2 regions of the Paenibacillus sp. J2L1-98 genome follow, and region 2 is predicted to be linked to the other one. Evidence: predicted binding sites of a transcription regulator. Region 2 holds the regulator's gene; the other holds the start of a gene.
What was found. Region 2 encodes NrdR, which represses ribonucleotide reductase genes. Its sites were predicted from a motif close to AACACNATATATNGTGTT; they were not measured.
Positions count from the first base shown of each region.

Region 1: a site for NrdR is predicted at 2,909-2,926, ahead of AC0YNZ_RS02745 (adenosylcobalamin-dependent ribonucleoside-diphosphate reductase). Genes of this name have one in related genera too.

Region 1 is NZ_JBWDNW010000001.1:574,095-582,253, reverse strand. Features, by position in the region: gene AC0YNZ_RS02755 (YqhG family protein) at 1-890, opposite strand, end outside; gene AC0YNZ_RS02750 (DEAD/DEAH box helicase) at 887-2,710, opposite strand; gene AC0YNZ_RS02745 (adenosylcobalamin-dependent ribonucleoside-diphosphate reductase) at 2,988-5,501, shown strand; gene AC0YNZ_RS02740 (MFS transporter) at 5,784-7,190, opposite strand; gene AC0YNZ_RS02735 (AraC family transcriptional regulator) at 7,382-8,159, shown strand, end outside.
Region 2 is NZ_JBWDNW010000007.1:86,449-94,607, forward strand. Features, by position in the region: gene ytaF (sporulation membrane protein YtaF) at 1-418, shown strand, start outside; gene coaE (dephospho-CoA kinase) at 434-1,030, shown strand; gene AC0YNZ_RS15345 (lytic transglycosylase domain-containing protein) at 1,027-1,593, shown strand; gene AC0YNZ_RS15350 (alpha/beta-type small acid-soluble spore protein) at 1,706-1,924, opposite strand; gene nrdR (transcriptional regulator NrdR) at 2,067-2,549, shown strand; tRNA gene AC0YNZ_RS15360 (tRNA-Ala) at 2,593-2,668, shown strand; gene AC0YNZ_RS15365 (glycoside hydrolase family 16 protein) at 2,860-3,666, shown strand; gene AC0YNZ_RS15370 (LacI family DNA-binding transcriptional regulator) at 4,107-5,108, shown strand; gene AC0YNZ_RS15375 (tagatose 1,6-diphosphate aldolase) at 5,212-6,207, opposite strand; gene AC0YNZ_RS15380 (LacI family DNA-binding transcriptional regulator) at 6,519-7,520, shown strand; gene AC0YNZ_RS15385 (substrate-binding domain-containing protein) at 7,579-8,159, shown strand, end outside.

The sequences.
Region 1 (8,159 bases), on a different contig from region 2:
TATTGCCACACAATTTCGGATTGCCGCTGCGTGAATTGCTCCTCGATTGCCGGCTTATTTTCTGCCGTGCCATTCTGGATAAGCGGCTCATAATAGCCGCTTATCCTTTCAAGCTCTTCCGCAAGTCTTGCGGAGGCGTCTTCAGCCCAGCTGTAATCATAGCTGCGAAGCTTGCGCTCGAGCGCTTGCTCCACGATGCCTAGCGCCTTGTTGAAGGACAGGCCGTTTTTGGTGATGTGAATATTGGCTGGCAGGCGCGGCGAAAGCTTATACGTGAGCAATCGGTCGTAAAAATGTTCTACGCATTGTCCGGTCGCAAGCGAGATGCCGTAGCTGTGAATTTCCTCGCGCTTGCGGTCGCAGGCAAACTCGACCCGCATATTGACGCCCAGCCATGCGGTATAAGGCGTGGAGGCGAAGGGATTGCTGCTGCGCTTTTCCGGCTCCTGAAACAAATAGACGTAGCTGCCCTTCGTTTTCGCCGCTTCGAACAGCATATCCAGCTTGCGGGCGCCAAAATATAAGTCCTCGCGCGGAACGCGGGCAGGCAGGGACAGGCTGCCGTGCATGAAGCCGAGCGATCTCCCTAGAGCGGCATCCGCTGCGGCATCCTGAGCATTTACGGCTGTATCCTGCTGAGCGGCAGCCTCTTTTTTCAATTCCTCGGCAGCGTCATATTTGTTCTTATCGGTAACAAACAAGTAAGTCATCGTCTCCGGCTCGGCTCCGACCCGGTCGACGAAACTCCAATAATAGGGCCGATTTGTCAATTCCCGGTCGGCATGCGGCGAAAGCTTAACGGTAAAATGGTTTGGCGATTTTTCTAATATCGAGCATTCTGTCGCTTCCAAGTAACGGTTTACGAATTTGTGCACCTGCTTCTCGTTCAAGGCTGCACCTCCACGGTTTGTCCAAGCGAATCCAAATTCACGAGCAGATCGGGACTGGCTGGCAGCGGACTCTCTCCCGTGAGCACCTCTTCCCGAATACGGCTAAGCGAGGAGCCCAAATGATTGATCTTTTGCTTCAAATCCGTTTCGCTGCCGGCTTCAAGCAGCATCCGCGCAAGGCGCTGCTCCAGCGTGCCGTCACCCTTCTCGAAGCGCTCCAATATATGATCAAGCTCCCCGATAACAAGCTCGAACAGATTGATTTTCTCATGCAGTAAATTCACGATGTGCTCTTCGATCGTGCCGATGGTGCACAGGTTGTAAATTTTCACATCTTCCTTCTGCCCGAGGCGGTGCACGCGTCCAATCCGCTGCTCTACACGCATCGGGTTCCAGGGCAGATCAAAGTTTATCATATGGTGGCAAAATTGCAGGTTAATGCCTTCGCCGCCAGCTTCCGTAGCGATTAGAATTTGCGCCCGTCCGCGGAACAAGTCCATCATCCAATCCTTTTTTCCGCGGTTCATGCCGCCCCGGTAGGGAACGGCGATCATATTTTGCGCGCGGAAAAACTGCAGCAAGTATTCCTGCGTGGCCCGGTATTCTGTGAAAATGATGACCTTGTCATTCATTTCTTTAACGAGCTCCATCGCTTTTTCGGCTTTTGTATTTGCTTTTATATTACGGATATTTTCTACGAGCTCCCATATTTTCGGACGCATAGGGGAGTCCTCCGACGTTTTCTTAAACAGGTTCACGAGCGTTAAAAATACGGCATCGCGGCTGCTGCATACTTCGCGCTGCAAGGTGACGAGAGAGAGCATGCTGGACAAGTCGCCGCCGCTTTCTTCATAGCGCTCCTTCACAAAGCCGGTGACCGCATCATACAGCGCTTTCTCTTCCTCCGAAAGTGTAAGCGGAATATTTTTGACAAAACGTTTCGTGAAATGAATGCCGCCGTCGCCGCGCCGATTGCGGATCATGACGCCTGACAAAGCCTCCTGCAGCTGATCTTCATTTTTCGGCATCCGTTTGTCGACGACAAAGTTGGCGGCAAAATCACTTTGCCCGCCCAGCTGGCCTGGTTTAAGCAGCGTGATTAGATTGAACAGCTCATCCATATCGTTCTGGATCGGCGTAGCCGTTAGCAGCAGGCAATATTTTTTGCGCAGAAGATTAGCGAACTGATAGTTCGTGGTTTTTTTGTTTTTCAGCTTATGCGCCTCGTCGATAATGATTAAGTCATAGTCTGTTCCGAGCACAAGCTCGCGGTGCGGCTCGCGCTTCGCAGTATCGATAGAGGCGACAACGATGTCATATCCCCATGTATGCTCTTTCTTCTGGGCAACGGCGGATATGCCAAACTTCTGATTTAGCTCGCGCACCCATTGAAGGACAAGGGAGGCAGGTACGAGAATTAAGACGCGCTTAGCCAGCCCTCTCACGATATATTCTTTCAGAACGAGCCCGGCTTCTATCGTTTTGCCAAGCCCGACCTCATCGGCTAGAATCGCGCGGCCGCCCATTTCATGCACGACCTTGCGCGCGGTGCTGATTTGATGTGGCATCGGCTCGAAGGACGGGAGCGACCGCAGACAGAGCAATTGCTCGAAGCTTTCAATTCGTTTCGCTTGCTCGGCTTCCATGGTGAGCTGATATAACGTCCAATCATCCCATGGTCCGCCTTTAGTCAGACGATTTTGCAGCTCCTCAAACCATGATCGGTCACACTGCAGGTCTACTAGCTGATGCAGCTTACGGGTGGCGAAGGCTGGGCCGGCTTCGGCTGAGGCAGCCTGCGGCGTTGTCGGGAATGTCATCTGGGTGCAGCTCCTTCCGCAGTAAAGGGGATAAGTTGTAATCAGTATTGCCTTTTCATCCAATAATAATAAGAAGCCGTCTAAAAAAGAGTATGAACAAGCAAAAGAGTAAGAGAAGGCGAATTTGCGGGAAGGATCGCTATATTCAGCTGTAAATAAATGAGAAAATCTATATGCAGTATAGTAAAATGGTTTTATCACACCATATATTGTGTTATTGGCGTGTGTTGTCTGATAAATGCCGGGAGAGCGGCAATTCAAAGGAGGAAGCGCAGCGATGGAGACGTCTGGCGGTAAGCGACTTGAGGGACTTAGCGAGAAAATCTTTCTGGATCGATACGCTTTGAAGAACGCTGATACGAGCAAAACGTTGGTCGGCGACATCGTACTCGTCCTGACGAAGGATGATCCGAAGTTTCCGGTGAAGGAAGTCGGGGAAGTGATCGCACGCGAAGGAAACGAGGTTACGGTAAGACTTAGGAGCGGTGAGCTGGCAAAGTCCAGCGTGGAGAAGCTTACGCTCACGATCGAGAAGACGCCGGAGGAGATGTGGGACCGGCTTGCGGGCGCGATGGCTTCGGTTGAGGCCCGACTGGATAAGCAGAAGGAATGGCATGAGAAATTCAGATATATTTTGGACGATTGGAAGCTCGTACCGGGAGGACGCATCGCAGCAGGGGCAGGCGCAAACGAGGAGCTGACGTTATTTAATTGCTACGTTATACCGTCACCTAAGGACAGCCGGGGCGGTATCATGAAGACGCTCACGGAGATGACCGAGATCATGGCGCGCGGCGGCGGAGTCGGAATGAACCTGTCATCGCTGCGGCCGCGCCGAGCGATTGTCGCCGGGGTAAACGGTTCATCCAGCGGAGCCGTATCATGGGGCGGCTTGTTTAGCTATACGACGGGATTGATCGAGCAGGGCGGATCAAGAAGAGGAGCCTTAATGTTGATGCTTAACGACTGGCATCCGGACGTGCTGGAGTTCATAACGGTCAAGCAAACGATGGGACAGGTGACGAATGCAAACTTATCCGTATGCGTCAGCAACGCATTCATGCGTGCGGTGAAGGAGGACTTGGAATGGGAGCTTGTGTTCCCGGATACGAAGGAGCCGGAATATGACGGGCTGTGGACGGGGGATATCGAGGAATGGCGGCGCCTTGGCAAAAAGGTCATTCTTTACAAAACCGTTCGCGCCCGTGAGATATGGCAAGCCATCATCGAATCGGCATGGAAATCCGCTGAGCCCGGGGTCGTCTTTATGGAGTATTACAATCAAATGTCGAACAGCTGGTATTTTAATCCGATTATTAGTACTAATCCGTGCGGCGAACAAGGCTTGCCGGCTTGGGGCGTATGCAACTTATCTGCAGTTAATCTGTCGAAGTTTTATGATGAGGAAAAGCATGATGTCAATTGGCAGGAGCTGGCGAAGGTTACGCGTTGGTCGGTACGTTTTCTGGACAATGTCATCGAGAAGACGCCTTATCATTTTGCGGAAAATGAACGTAATCAGAAGCTGGAGCGCCGAATCGGGCTCGGAACGATGGGGCTTGCGGAGCTTATGATTAAGCTTGGCATCAGGTACGGCAGTGCGGACTCGCTAGTTTTTCTGGATAAGCTGTATGGATTTATGGCTCGTGAAGCTTACTTGGCCTCTACCGAAATAGCTGCAGAGAAGGGCCCGTTTCAAGCATTCGATGCTGAAAAATATGTGCAAAGCGGATTTATGAAGCATATGATTGCGGAGTTTCCGGAAATTGGGGAGGCTGTTGCCGAGAGGGGCATGCGCAATGTAACGGTTATTACCGAGGCGCCTACCGGAAGCACGGGTACGATGGTCGGAACTTCAACGGGGATCGAGCCGTATTTTGCATTCGAATACTTCCGTCAGAGCCGCCTCGGATTTGACAAGCAGGATGTCCAGGTAGCAGCAGCGTGGAAGGATACGCACCCGGGAGAGGAATTGCCCGATTATTTTGTAACGTCGATGAGCTTATCGGCTGAGGATCATATTCGCGTACAGGCAGCGATCCAGCGCTGGGTAGACAGCTCGATCTCGAAGACCGCGAATTGTCCTGCGGATTTTACAATTGAAGAAACGGGGCGGCTCTATGAGCTGGCATTCGAGCTCGGCTGTAAAGGCGTAACCATCTACCGGGATGGCAGCCGCGATGTACAGGTGCTTTCAACGTCAAAGGAGGAAACCGCAGAGGTTCAAACGGAGCAGGTGCTCGATAAGCAGTATAAAAGCCGGCCGCAGATGCTGCGAGGAGCCACCTACAAGGTAAATACGCCATTTGGCATGGCATATATTACGATTAATGACTTGAACGGCACGCCGGGTGAAATATTTTTGAACGTGGGTAAGGCAGGCTCTGATGTTTTTGCGATGGCGGAGGCATTAGGCAGGGTATGTTCATTATTTCTGCGTTATGGCGATCATGGAAACAAGGTGAAGCTTCTAGTTAAGCACTTGAAAGGGATTGGCGGCTCAGGTGCGATTGGATTTGGCGTTAACCGGGTGGAGTCCATTGCCGATGCGGTAGCCAAGTCGCTCGAGCTGCATATCGGAAGCGGAGAAATGCAGACTGAGATTGCAGCATCATCAGACGTACAGGATATGCGCTTGAATGCGCCTGCTAAAACGTATACAGCGGAATATACACAATATCAGACGAAGAACGCTTCACTGGATTTATGTCCTTCTTGCGGCTCTGCTTCCTTAATTAATATAGAGGGGTGTAAGCAGTGTAATCATTGCGGGTATAGTCGGTGCAATTAGGAAAAAAGAGATATGAGTACTATGTGAAATTCCATAATTCGTTAGAATGGTTGCAGAATTTGTTAGACGATGTATTTCAAAACTCGTTGGAAACAATGAATTATTAAAAACGAATTAAGTAAAGAGTCAGGCATAAATTAAAGTTACCTGACTCTTTACTTTTTGGATGAGAGCTAAAGATGACATTTCTGATAATTTTACTTATTTGTCTTATCAACATGAGTTTTATGCGAAAACTTTCCCTGCTAAAAGTATCCGAAGACGTATTATACCAGCTCTGTTTCAAGAATCTGTAAATGCTTGTTTTCGAGTAGGTTGGCGTGCCGGAGCAAAGCAGAGAAGCGTCGTAACAAGGGCTAATGCAATAAACACTACTGATCCCAATATGGAATCCGATACAGCATGAGCAAATTGCATCTTGGAAGGCTGATCCGTTTGGATCGCTACATCAAATACGGTGATGAGAACAGCCAAACCTAATGAAGAACCGCTTTGATGCGCGACGTTAATGAGACCCGAAGCCGCACCGTTATCTTGAGGGTCCACACCTGAGAGTCCCATAACGGTAAGCGGTTGGAACACCATTCCGGCGCCAATGCCCATGATGGTTAAAAGGATGAACATTTGCGGAAAGAACTCCGCTTGTCCGGAGACGATTCGGCTCAGTCCGAGTGTACCAACGATTGCTAATAACAAACCGGCTATCAGGACTTTCCTATTTCCATAACGCTGCACTAGCCCAGGTATCAGATACATCATCCCGAACTGGGCGACTGTAAATGGCAGGAAAGCTAAACCTGCTTCAAGCGAGCTGGACCCGAGGACGTTTTGCAAATATTGAGGGATAAAGAAAAAGAGTGAAAAATTCCCGCACACCATGAAGAACCTTCCCAGATAAGCCCCGGACCGCTGGCGGCTCGCGAACAACCGGAGTGGGATGATCGGCTCAGCCGATCGGGCTTCAATAAGAACGAATGCCGCTAACAAAACAATCCCGGACGCAAGTGAAATCCATGTTTCGGGCTCCCCCCAACCGCGATCGGCAGCTTGAACAAAACCGAATACCAACGCAGTCATGCCAATTACGGAGACAATCGCACCCCAAAAATCAAAACGTCCGGTCCTCTTACCTGATTTCTGAATAAACCTCTGTACCAAATAGAGCAAAACAATCCCAATGGGTACATTGATAAACATTCCGACGCGCCAGGAAATAAAATCGGTGAAAAATCCGCCAAGAAGGAGACCGATACTGCCGCCTCCAGCCGAAACCGCGCTGTATATCGCGATCGCTCTGGCACGTTCCTTGGCCTCTACAAAGCTCGCCGACAGCAAGGCTAGTGCAGCAGGTGTTGCCAAAGCAGCCGCAAAGCCTTGGAATGCACGTGAAACAAGCAAAATTTCGGCTGTCGGCGCCAAACCGGCCAGCATAGAAGCCAGCGAAAATAATCCGATGCCCACATTAAGCATTCTTCTGCGCCCCAAAAGATCCCCAGCCCGGGCACCGAGCAACAAAAACCCACCGAACGGTAAAATGTAGGCATTTTGCACCCAAGTCAAGCCGGTTGCCGTCATATGCAGCGAACGACCGATTTGAGGTATTGCCGTTACCATTATGGAGGCGTCAAGCACAACGATAAGTTGACATGCGATGATAATGGTTAAAATGATCCATTTTGACTGTTGCATAAACATGTTCCTTTCTTTTTTAGAAGATAGTGTTCTGAAGAATATTATGGATGGAATCGGCGGAAGGAAGTAGACCGTTCCTGCTTAAAATTTGCCTAAAGCTGCAAGTTACTTTTTTTTCATAGTTCTATTGCATTGCAATCTTTTTCAATGCCTTTATAATTTAGATAAAGATAGGAGGGATGGAATAAATGCCGGAACAAAGACGGGATAACCGCGCTAGCTATGGAAAGAGTGTTTCTATTCATAAGAAACCGTTGGATCAGCTCATTGCCATGACGGATCGGATTACCAAGGCGGAAGGACGGACGCCAACCGATGTTCCGTTTCTTTCCATTATCAGAAGCAGTCGCGAGACGCTGCGGAATCCAGGTGTTTTGACTCCTTCCTTTTGTCTGATCCTTCAAGGGACTAAGAAGCTTTACCTTGGTCAAGATATCTTTCATTACTCAGCGGGTGATTATTTGGCTTCGCTGATCGATATACCGGCTTCCGCCCAAGTCATCGGCGCTTCGGAAGAATCGCCTTATATCGGTTTGCGTATCGATTTTACGACGCAAGAAATCGCTTCTGTGGTCATGGAGGCGGAAATCATTACGGAACCAAAAGAGAAAGATCTGAATGCCGGAGCTTTCATCGGAAAATCGAATGCCGAACTGCTAGACATATTTTTCCGATTATTGAAGCTAATCGAAAAGCCTAAAGAAGTTCGATTTCTGTCCGAACTGATCAAAAAGGAAATGATTTTTAACTTACTGTCGAGTGATTTTGGTCATTTATTTTTCCAAAAGGTGCTTTTTGATCAAAGAGCGGATGGAGTCGGTAAGGCGATTCAATGGATCAAAGAAAATTACGCACGTTCTTTTACCGTTGAGGAACTCGCAAAATCCTGCAACATGAGTACCTCCGGACTACATCATAAATTCAAAGCGATCACAACAATGGGGCCTTTGCAGTATCAGAAGCAGC
Region 2 (8,159 bases):
TGAGGACTCTGGTCATGGATGCGCAGAAGCAGCTGAAGGCGATGCGAAAAAGCAAGCTGGAGAAATTGCAAACGCGCCTCTTGTGATGAGGGTGGAGCTGAAGCACCTTGGGTTAGTGATTCAAATTTTGCGGACGCCGCAAGCGGCGGACGTTGACAAATCGGGCACGATTTCCGCATCGGAAGCGGTGATGCTCGGGGTTGCGTTATCGCTTGATGCATTCGGAGCAGGAATTGGAGCAGCGTTGATCGGTTTGCCTTCATTATTTACATCACTCACGATTGCGGCGGCGAGCGCGATCTTTCTAATAGGAGGCATCCGTTTTGGCTTTCGTTTCTCCGCTTGGAGAGGAATGCAAACATTATCTTTTCTGCCAGGCATATTATTAATCATGATGGGAATCATGAAGTTGTTATAATTTGAGGTGAACTGGATGAAAATCGGATTAACCGGCGGTATTGCCAGCGGTAAAAGCACTATCGCAAAAATGCTTATAGAACGCGGTGCGCTGCTGGTCGATGCCGATCAAGTCGCAAGAGAGGTTGTCCTTCCCGGAGAACCGGCATTAGAGGCAATTGCCTCTACGTTCGGACAAGCTGTTCTTGAAGAGGACGGCTCACTTAACCGGAAAGCGCTCGGGGAGATCGTATTCCGCGATAAAGCCTCGCTGGCGAAACTCGAAGCGATCACCCACCCGGCCATTCGTTCGAGAATGCAGCAGCGTATACATACGTACACGGAGCAGTTTCCCGAGCGATTAGTCGTTGCGGATGTACCGCTCTTGTACGAAACCGGGCAGCAAAATTTGTACGATGGCATTATGGTTGTCTATGTGCCTGCTGAGATTCAGAAAACGCGTTTGATGGAAAGAAATCATTTGTCTGACGAAGAAGCAAGCCGCCGGATCGCGCTGCAAATGAATATCGAGCAGAAGAAGAAAAATGCGGATTGGGTCATCGATAACAGCGGAACGCTTGCGGAGACGGAGCGTCAGCTTGACGATTTTTGGAAAAGTCAGTGCTTGCCATGAGAATGCTTCTAAAGAAGAGAGTGTTTCTTGTACTGCTGCTGGGGCTTATGATGATTCTATTTCTCAAATCGGATTGGCTCGCAACATGGATGTATCCGGTTCATTATAAGGAAGACATTCGTGCAAGTGCTTCTAACTACGGCGTTGAGCCCCACTTGGTAGCTGCAATCATCCGGAGCGAAACAAACTACCGGACAGGCCAGGAATCGAGGAAGGGCGCTTTAGGATTGATGCAAATCATGCCTGAAACGGCGGATTGGGTCGTTCAAAAAGCGGGCTTTAAGGAAGTAACGGAAGACATGCTCCGGCATCGTGCGGATGTTAGCATTGAGGTTGGCGCGTGGTATTTGAAATCCCTTGATCAACAATTTGATCACAATAAGGTCGCTGCCATAGCCGCATACAACGCGGGACCAGGCAATGTGCGGAAGTGGCTTGATACGGGTGTGTGGGACGGGACGATGGAATCGGTGAAGCAAATACCGTTCGGCGAGACGAGGCACTATGTACAACGGGTCATATACTATTATAATAAGTATAAGGATATTTATCCGAGCTTCTAAGCGTTCGTCATTAGCTTAGCGAATACGAAAATACAATGAAGCCTTGGAGGCCCGTTACTTATGAACGGGCCCGGCCAAAGCATCCTTTATTCATACAACTTGTAATGAATCATTATTTGTATTGACCAGCAAGGGATTGCTCGGCAATTTGCACTAGGCGACGGGTAATGAATCCCCCGATGGAGCCAGCGTCTTTAGTTGCCATGTTGCCGTAGTATCCGTCTTGCGGAATCGCGATGCCTAGCTCTTGAGCCACTTCAAATTTCATTTGGTCAAGTGCAGCTGTCGCTTGAGGTACAACCAATTGGTTACTGCTGCGGGATGCGCTCATGTATGTTCACCTCCTTGCGGTTGGTAAACGTATTATGTGCAAAAATCAAAACTTCATTACAGGAATTAGATGGAAATTAAAAATGATTTAAAAAGGCCAGTTTCAAAGGCTTTTGTGACTAAGAAAGGAGGCAATACGCAACATGAAATGCCCATACTGCGACTATGCCGGAACGAAAGTATTAGACTCCAGACCGGCCAACGAAAACAAATCAATTCGTCGCCGTCGTGAATGTGAAAAGTGCAGCCGCCGCTTCACGACATTCGAAATGATTGAAGAAACGCCTCTAATCGTCATCAAAAAAGACGGAAGCCGCGAAGAATTCAGTCGCGACAAAATATTACGCGGTCTTATCCGCGCCTGCGAGAAGCGTCCTGTGCCCGTAGAACGGCTGGAGGTTATCGTATCCGAGGTTGAGAAGGAGCTGCGCACAACAGCTCATGCCGAGGTTGACAGCAGCGATATCGGCGCAATTGTCATGAACCAGCTTTACCCTGTCGACGAGGTAGCTTACGTCCGCTTCGCATCCGTTTATCGTCAATTCAAGGATATCGATATGTTCATGAAGGAGCTCAACAACCTGCTCTCCAAGCATCCGCTCAATGGTATGATAGATAGAGATTGACAAATCTTACTACCCTGTGTTAAGATCAATCTTGTCGTCATTTGGGGCCTTAGCTCAGCTGGGAGAGCGCATCGCTGGCAGTGATGAGGTCAGGGGTTCGATCCCCCTAGGCTCCACCAAATAATACATTCAAGTCCACGATTAAGTTCGTGGACTTTTTTTATTTGGTGGAAAGCCCAGGGGGCGAACCCCGGGGTTCAGTCCGCACGTATCCTTGACTAAAACCGATATGGCGAACGTTAGTTCTTGTCAATATATATATTAATGCTATAATATAACCAATATCAACCAATTATAAAGGGGATAAATCATGATGAATGAGGACTTTCCAAGAAATATTGATAAATCAGGCTATACATTGGTATTTCATGATGATTTTGATGACGGTGAGCTGGACCGTACGAAGTGGCTACCGTACTATTTGCCTCAATGGAGCAGTAGAAAGAACTCCCAAGCAAACTACAGATTTCAAGAAAGCCAACTCGTTTTACAAATTACTGAAGATAAATTACCTTGGTGTCCTGAATTTAACGGGGACGTTAAAGTTAGTAACCTCCAGACAGGAGTATTTTCCGGCCCTGTAGGAAGCGAATATGGGCAACACAAATTCTCACGAGACTGTATCGTTCGAGAAGAGCAATCTGTCGAACGACTATTTACGCAGCAGTTCGGATATTTTGAAATACGTGCCAAAGGATTAAGAAATCCCAATAATGTTTGTGCATTTTGGATGATTGGGTTTGAGGATCAGCCATATAAATCAGCTGAACTATGTCCTTTTGAGCTGAAGGGCTGGAATGTGAATACTGATCAATGCAAGATAGGATTTGGTATCCATTCTTTTGGTGACCCATCCATTCACGAAGAGTTTTTCGAGAAACAATTTTCGATTGACCCTACCAAGTTTCATATTTATGCTCTTGATTGGACAGAGCACGGAGTCGATTTTTATATCGATAACAAACTCATACATAGCTCAATGCAATCTCCGAAGTATCCGATGCAATTGATGCTGAATATTTATGAGATTCCGCCACAAGAGAGTGGTTCAACAACGAAACCCGAGTATCCAAGTGAGTTTGTAATTGATTATGTACGTTGTTATCGGAAGATTTAAGGTCTTGGGTAGTGAACAGGGGTTCGCCCGCGCGGACGGAACGGATGATTAAGCTTCGAAGAAGTTACATCGAGTGCAGGAGCACGGCGTCTGAATCTACCGCTAAAAGTCCCCGTAGACTAAGATTCGTCAGCCATTAAATCAAGATTCGGACATCCTATAATGGAAAGACGAGCTAATACGAGTCGTATCCCCCTAGGCTCCACTAAATACAAACTTTATTGGTTTTAGTTTTTTACGCTTAAGGAATCTTCGAAGCCATGATTTCCGAATTTTCTTTTTATGGATACTAATAAAGTCTGAATAATTACTGAATTAAAAGTTGCCACGCTACGGGAAGGGGTTGAGGATGAATTTAAATTGACAATCGATGATTATACATGGTATGTAATAAATCAAATCGTTTTAAGATTATTAGGTCGTAATTATGGAGATTTCTTATGCCGACAATTAAGGATGTTGCAAAACAAGCCAATGTTTCAGTTGGAACCGTATCGAAATTTATTAACGGATATAAAATTAAGAAAAGTAATCAAGAGAAGATTGAACAAGCTATAAAATTATTAAACTTTACATCTAACCCAATTGCCCGTGGTCTTCGAACAAGTAAAACATACACGGTAGGTGTTCTGATTCCTCGTATAACTGATATTTTTTGTACTCAGGTCATCGAAGGGATTGAAGAGGTCCTTAATCCCATGAATTATGGAATTGTGATTTGCAGTGCAAACGATAATATTGTTCAACAAACAGAAAAGTTGACCTACCTTAAGAACAAGATGGTAGATGGTCTTATTGTCATGCTGGTAAGCTCCACTGAACTTAATCATAGTGTCATTATGGATAAAGATATTCCAGTAGTATTAATTGATCGGCTCGTAAAGGGACTGAGCCTTGATGCAGTAGTATGCGATAATGTGAATGGCTCTTATTCTGCTGTAGAAATGATGATTAATAAGGGCCATCGTAAGATCGGGATTATTGCGGGTCCCAAAGACATTTATACCGCCCAAGAGCGGTTAAATGGTTATATACGAGCAATGGATGATTACAATATAGAAGTTATTGACGATTATATTGCATATGCTCCTTATACAAGAGATGGCGGAAGAGAGGCAATCAATAAGCTGTTAGATCTTAAAGAGAGACCAACGGCTATATTTACAACTAACTATCCAACGACTGTTAACTCTATGAAAGTTCTAATGGAACGAGGGCTTGTTATAGGTGAAGACATATCGTTGTGTGGCTATGATCAGACTGAATTGTTTGAAATGTTTAATCCTCCATTATCCGTTGTTGTACAACCTACACGGGAAATGGGGATTGAAGCGGGAAAAATACTGCTTCAAAGAATGAATGGGGAGTACGACGGGGCGCCTCAGATAAAACGACTAAAAACTCAGTTGCTTACTTCGGAGTCAATTAAGACAATTGGTTAGTCCAAATTAATAATTCCCCATCAAAATGATGAATGTATGTTTTAAAGGATTGGTTTAATTGTGGAATCCCCCCTGCGAAAATCAACATAGGGGGGATTTTGTATTATCGAGAAAATTTCTTCCAAGAGGAAGCAGTCTCAGCGACGGCCAATTTCAATTTGTCGAGGTTGCTGATGCCTTCGGTCTGCAGCCACTGATAGAACTTCTCCTTACCTTCTTCGGCGAAAGGCCTCACCGCATCATTCCAAGTTGCTCTTCCGCACAACACACCACAAAATTCCGATTTAGCTTCTTTGGCGAAATACAACGTGTCAATAAACTGTTCATTGGTGACACCACCGCTCAGATAAATGAATGGCAATTTACTTTTTTCGGAGCTGCGAAAATAGAATTCAGCCGCCTCATCTTTTGTGAACACTGGTTGATAATTGCTGTATTGCTCATAACCTTGAATATTGAAGATCGAGACCGGCACTTCTACTTTAAGCAGGTCAATGCCGTACTCGGGCTTCGAGAATTCTTCCATGAAGTATTCAATAATGGCAGGTTTTGCTTTTGTAAACTCCGCACTCTTTGCAGAAAGGCCCGCAGCACTGTACGATACCGGTTCTAGAATGAAGAGCAGGTCGTTTTGTTTACATTCATCGCCAACGCGTTTAATAAAGGCATTTTTTATTTTGTTAAACTGTTCTTCTTCGTTTGGATCGTAGTAGATAAGGAGCTTTAATGCCGAAGTGCCTTCACGAACAAGATCTTGAATTGCATAATCATCGACCAGGTTAGGCAGCCGTCCTTTACCGTTTTCGTCATAGCCGGTCTTTTCATACGCCATGATAAGTCCGATATCTTTATTCAGTTTTGTTACAGCTTCCCAACCGTACTCCGGGTCAAGCAGAAGGGAGGAGGAATAATTGCCGAGAACTTCACTGATTCCAACCTTGAATTGGCTCAGTCCTTCTTCGTAAGAGAGATTCGCGTTATACTTCTGAATCATTTTACCGAGGGACCCCCTTTGGTCCATCGCAGTTGCAAGAATGATGCCGTCTTTGTCCGAAATTAGTTCCAACCCTTTTTGTTTACCTGGTGTTAGTTTGATCATGTCGAGCCTCCCTATATGATTTAATATTTTATTAAGCTAAAGGCGGTCTGCAACTAAGACAAACGAAGCGGATGCGCCACGATTATTTTAATCCAAAAAATGAATCGTTTCAAGTTAAATTTTAAATAAAGTCTTTCGTAAAGTGAATAAAAGGAAAGTTAAAGTAACTAAAAATAAGTAAAAATAAAAATATTGCAAAAAAGTATTGACTGAAAACGGAATCAAGCAGTATATTTGAACGTGTAAAGCGGTTTCATTATTTTATGTCATCACAATAAAATGAATCGATTCAAGTTTGAGTGGGTGAGAAATTGACTACAATCAAGGATGTGGCAAAGCTTGCGGATGTATCTGTTGGGACGGTTTCAAGGTATATCAATGGATACAAAATTAAAGCAATCAATCAGATCAAGATCAAAGACGCAATAATGCAGTTGAATTTCACATCTAATCCAATAGCTAGGGGGTTAAGAACAAATAAGACTTTTACAGTTGGAGTTCTTATTCCAAGAATAAGTGATTTGTTTTGTACCCAAGTGATTGAGGGGATTGAGGAAGTACTCATCCCAACAAATTATGGAATTGTCATTTGTTGTTCCAATGAGAATCTAATTCAGGAAGCAGAAAAGCTAAGGTATCTTAAGAACAAATGTGTAGATGGAATTATTGTAATGCCAGTAACATCCGTTGAACTTGCGATTGATGAAATTGTTGAAGGCGGAACCCCGGTTATATTAATTGATCGCTTAGTCGATGGTTGTGAGCTGGATGCGGTTGTATGTGACAACGTCAACGGTGCATATATGGCTATTGAGATGCTCATCAACAAAGGGCATCATAAGATTGGCATTATTGCAGGACCACAAGAAATATACACGGCTAAAGAACGGTTGACGGGATATTTTCGAGCAATGCAGGACTACAACATTGAAGTGAAGCATGAATATATCGTTTTCTCAAAATATTCTCATAACGGTGGTATTGAAGCTTTTAATCAATTGATGAGCTTGCAGGATAAACCAACGGCAATACTCACAACAAACTATCCGATCACTGTTAATTCGATGAAAGTGTTGATGGAGCAAGGCTTACAAATAGGCAAGGATGTTTCTTTATGCGGGTATGACCAAACAGAACTATTTCAAATGTTTAATCCACCTTTGTCAGTCGTAGTACAACCATCACGTGAAATCGGCATACAAGCTGCAGAAGTGTTATTGAAAAGAATCGAAGGGGATTATACAAGGTTTCCACTGATTCAAAGGCTGAAGACCCAACTAAAGGCAACAGATTCGGTCAAAACTATGTTTTAGACCGGGTTTTCTATAGTTTGTTGCAATATTTTTTCGAAATAAAAGGAGGAAGAAAAAGATGAAAAGTATTTTAAAGGGTGGTCTGAAAGCGCTTTTAGTTTCATTTGTAGTTCTTTTGGGTGCTTGTGGTAATAACTCAGCCCCAACAGGCGATACAGGAACTTCTACTCAAGCTGAGAACACTAGCTCGAAAAAGATTGTTATTGGAGCATCGCTATTGACTCAACAACATCCATTCTACGTCTCGCTTAAGGATGCAATGGAGGCTGAGGCAAATGCAAAGGGTGTCGATATTCAAGTTTCAGTAGCTAACCAAGACCTTAATAAACAGCTTTCTGATATTGAGGACTTTATTACAAAAAAGGTTGATGCAATTATATTGAGTCCAGTTGACTCTAAGGGCGTGGCCGGAGCGATCAGTAAAGCAAAAGCCGCTAACATTCCTGTAATTACTGTGGATATTGCAGCTGCTGGTATAGAGACGGACGCGCACGTAGCAACTGACAACTTAGAAGGCGGTAGGATTGCTGGGGATGAAATGGCAAAAGCAATTGGCAAAAAAGGAAAGGTAGCGATCATTTCGTACCCTACCGTACAATCGGTTATTGACCGTGTAACTGGTTTTAAGGAAGCAATTTC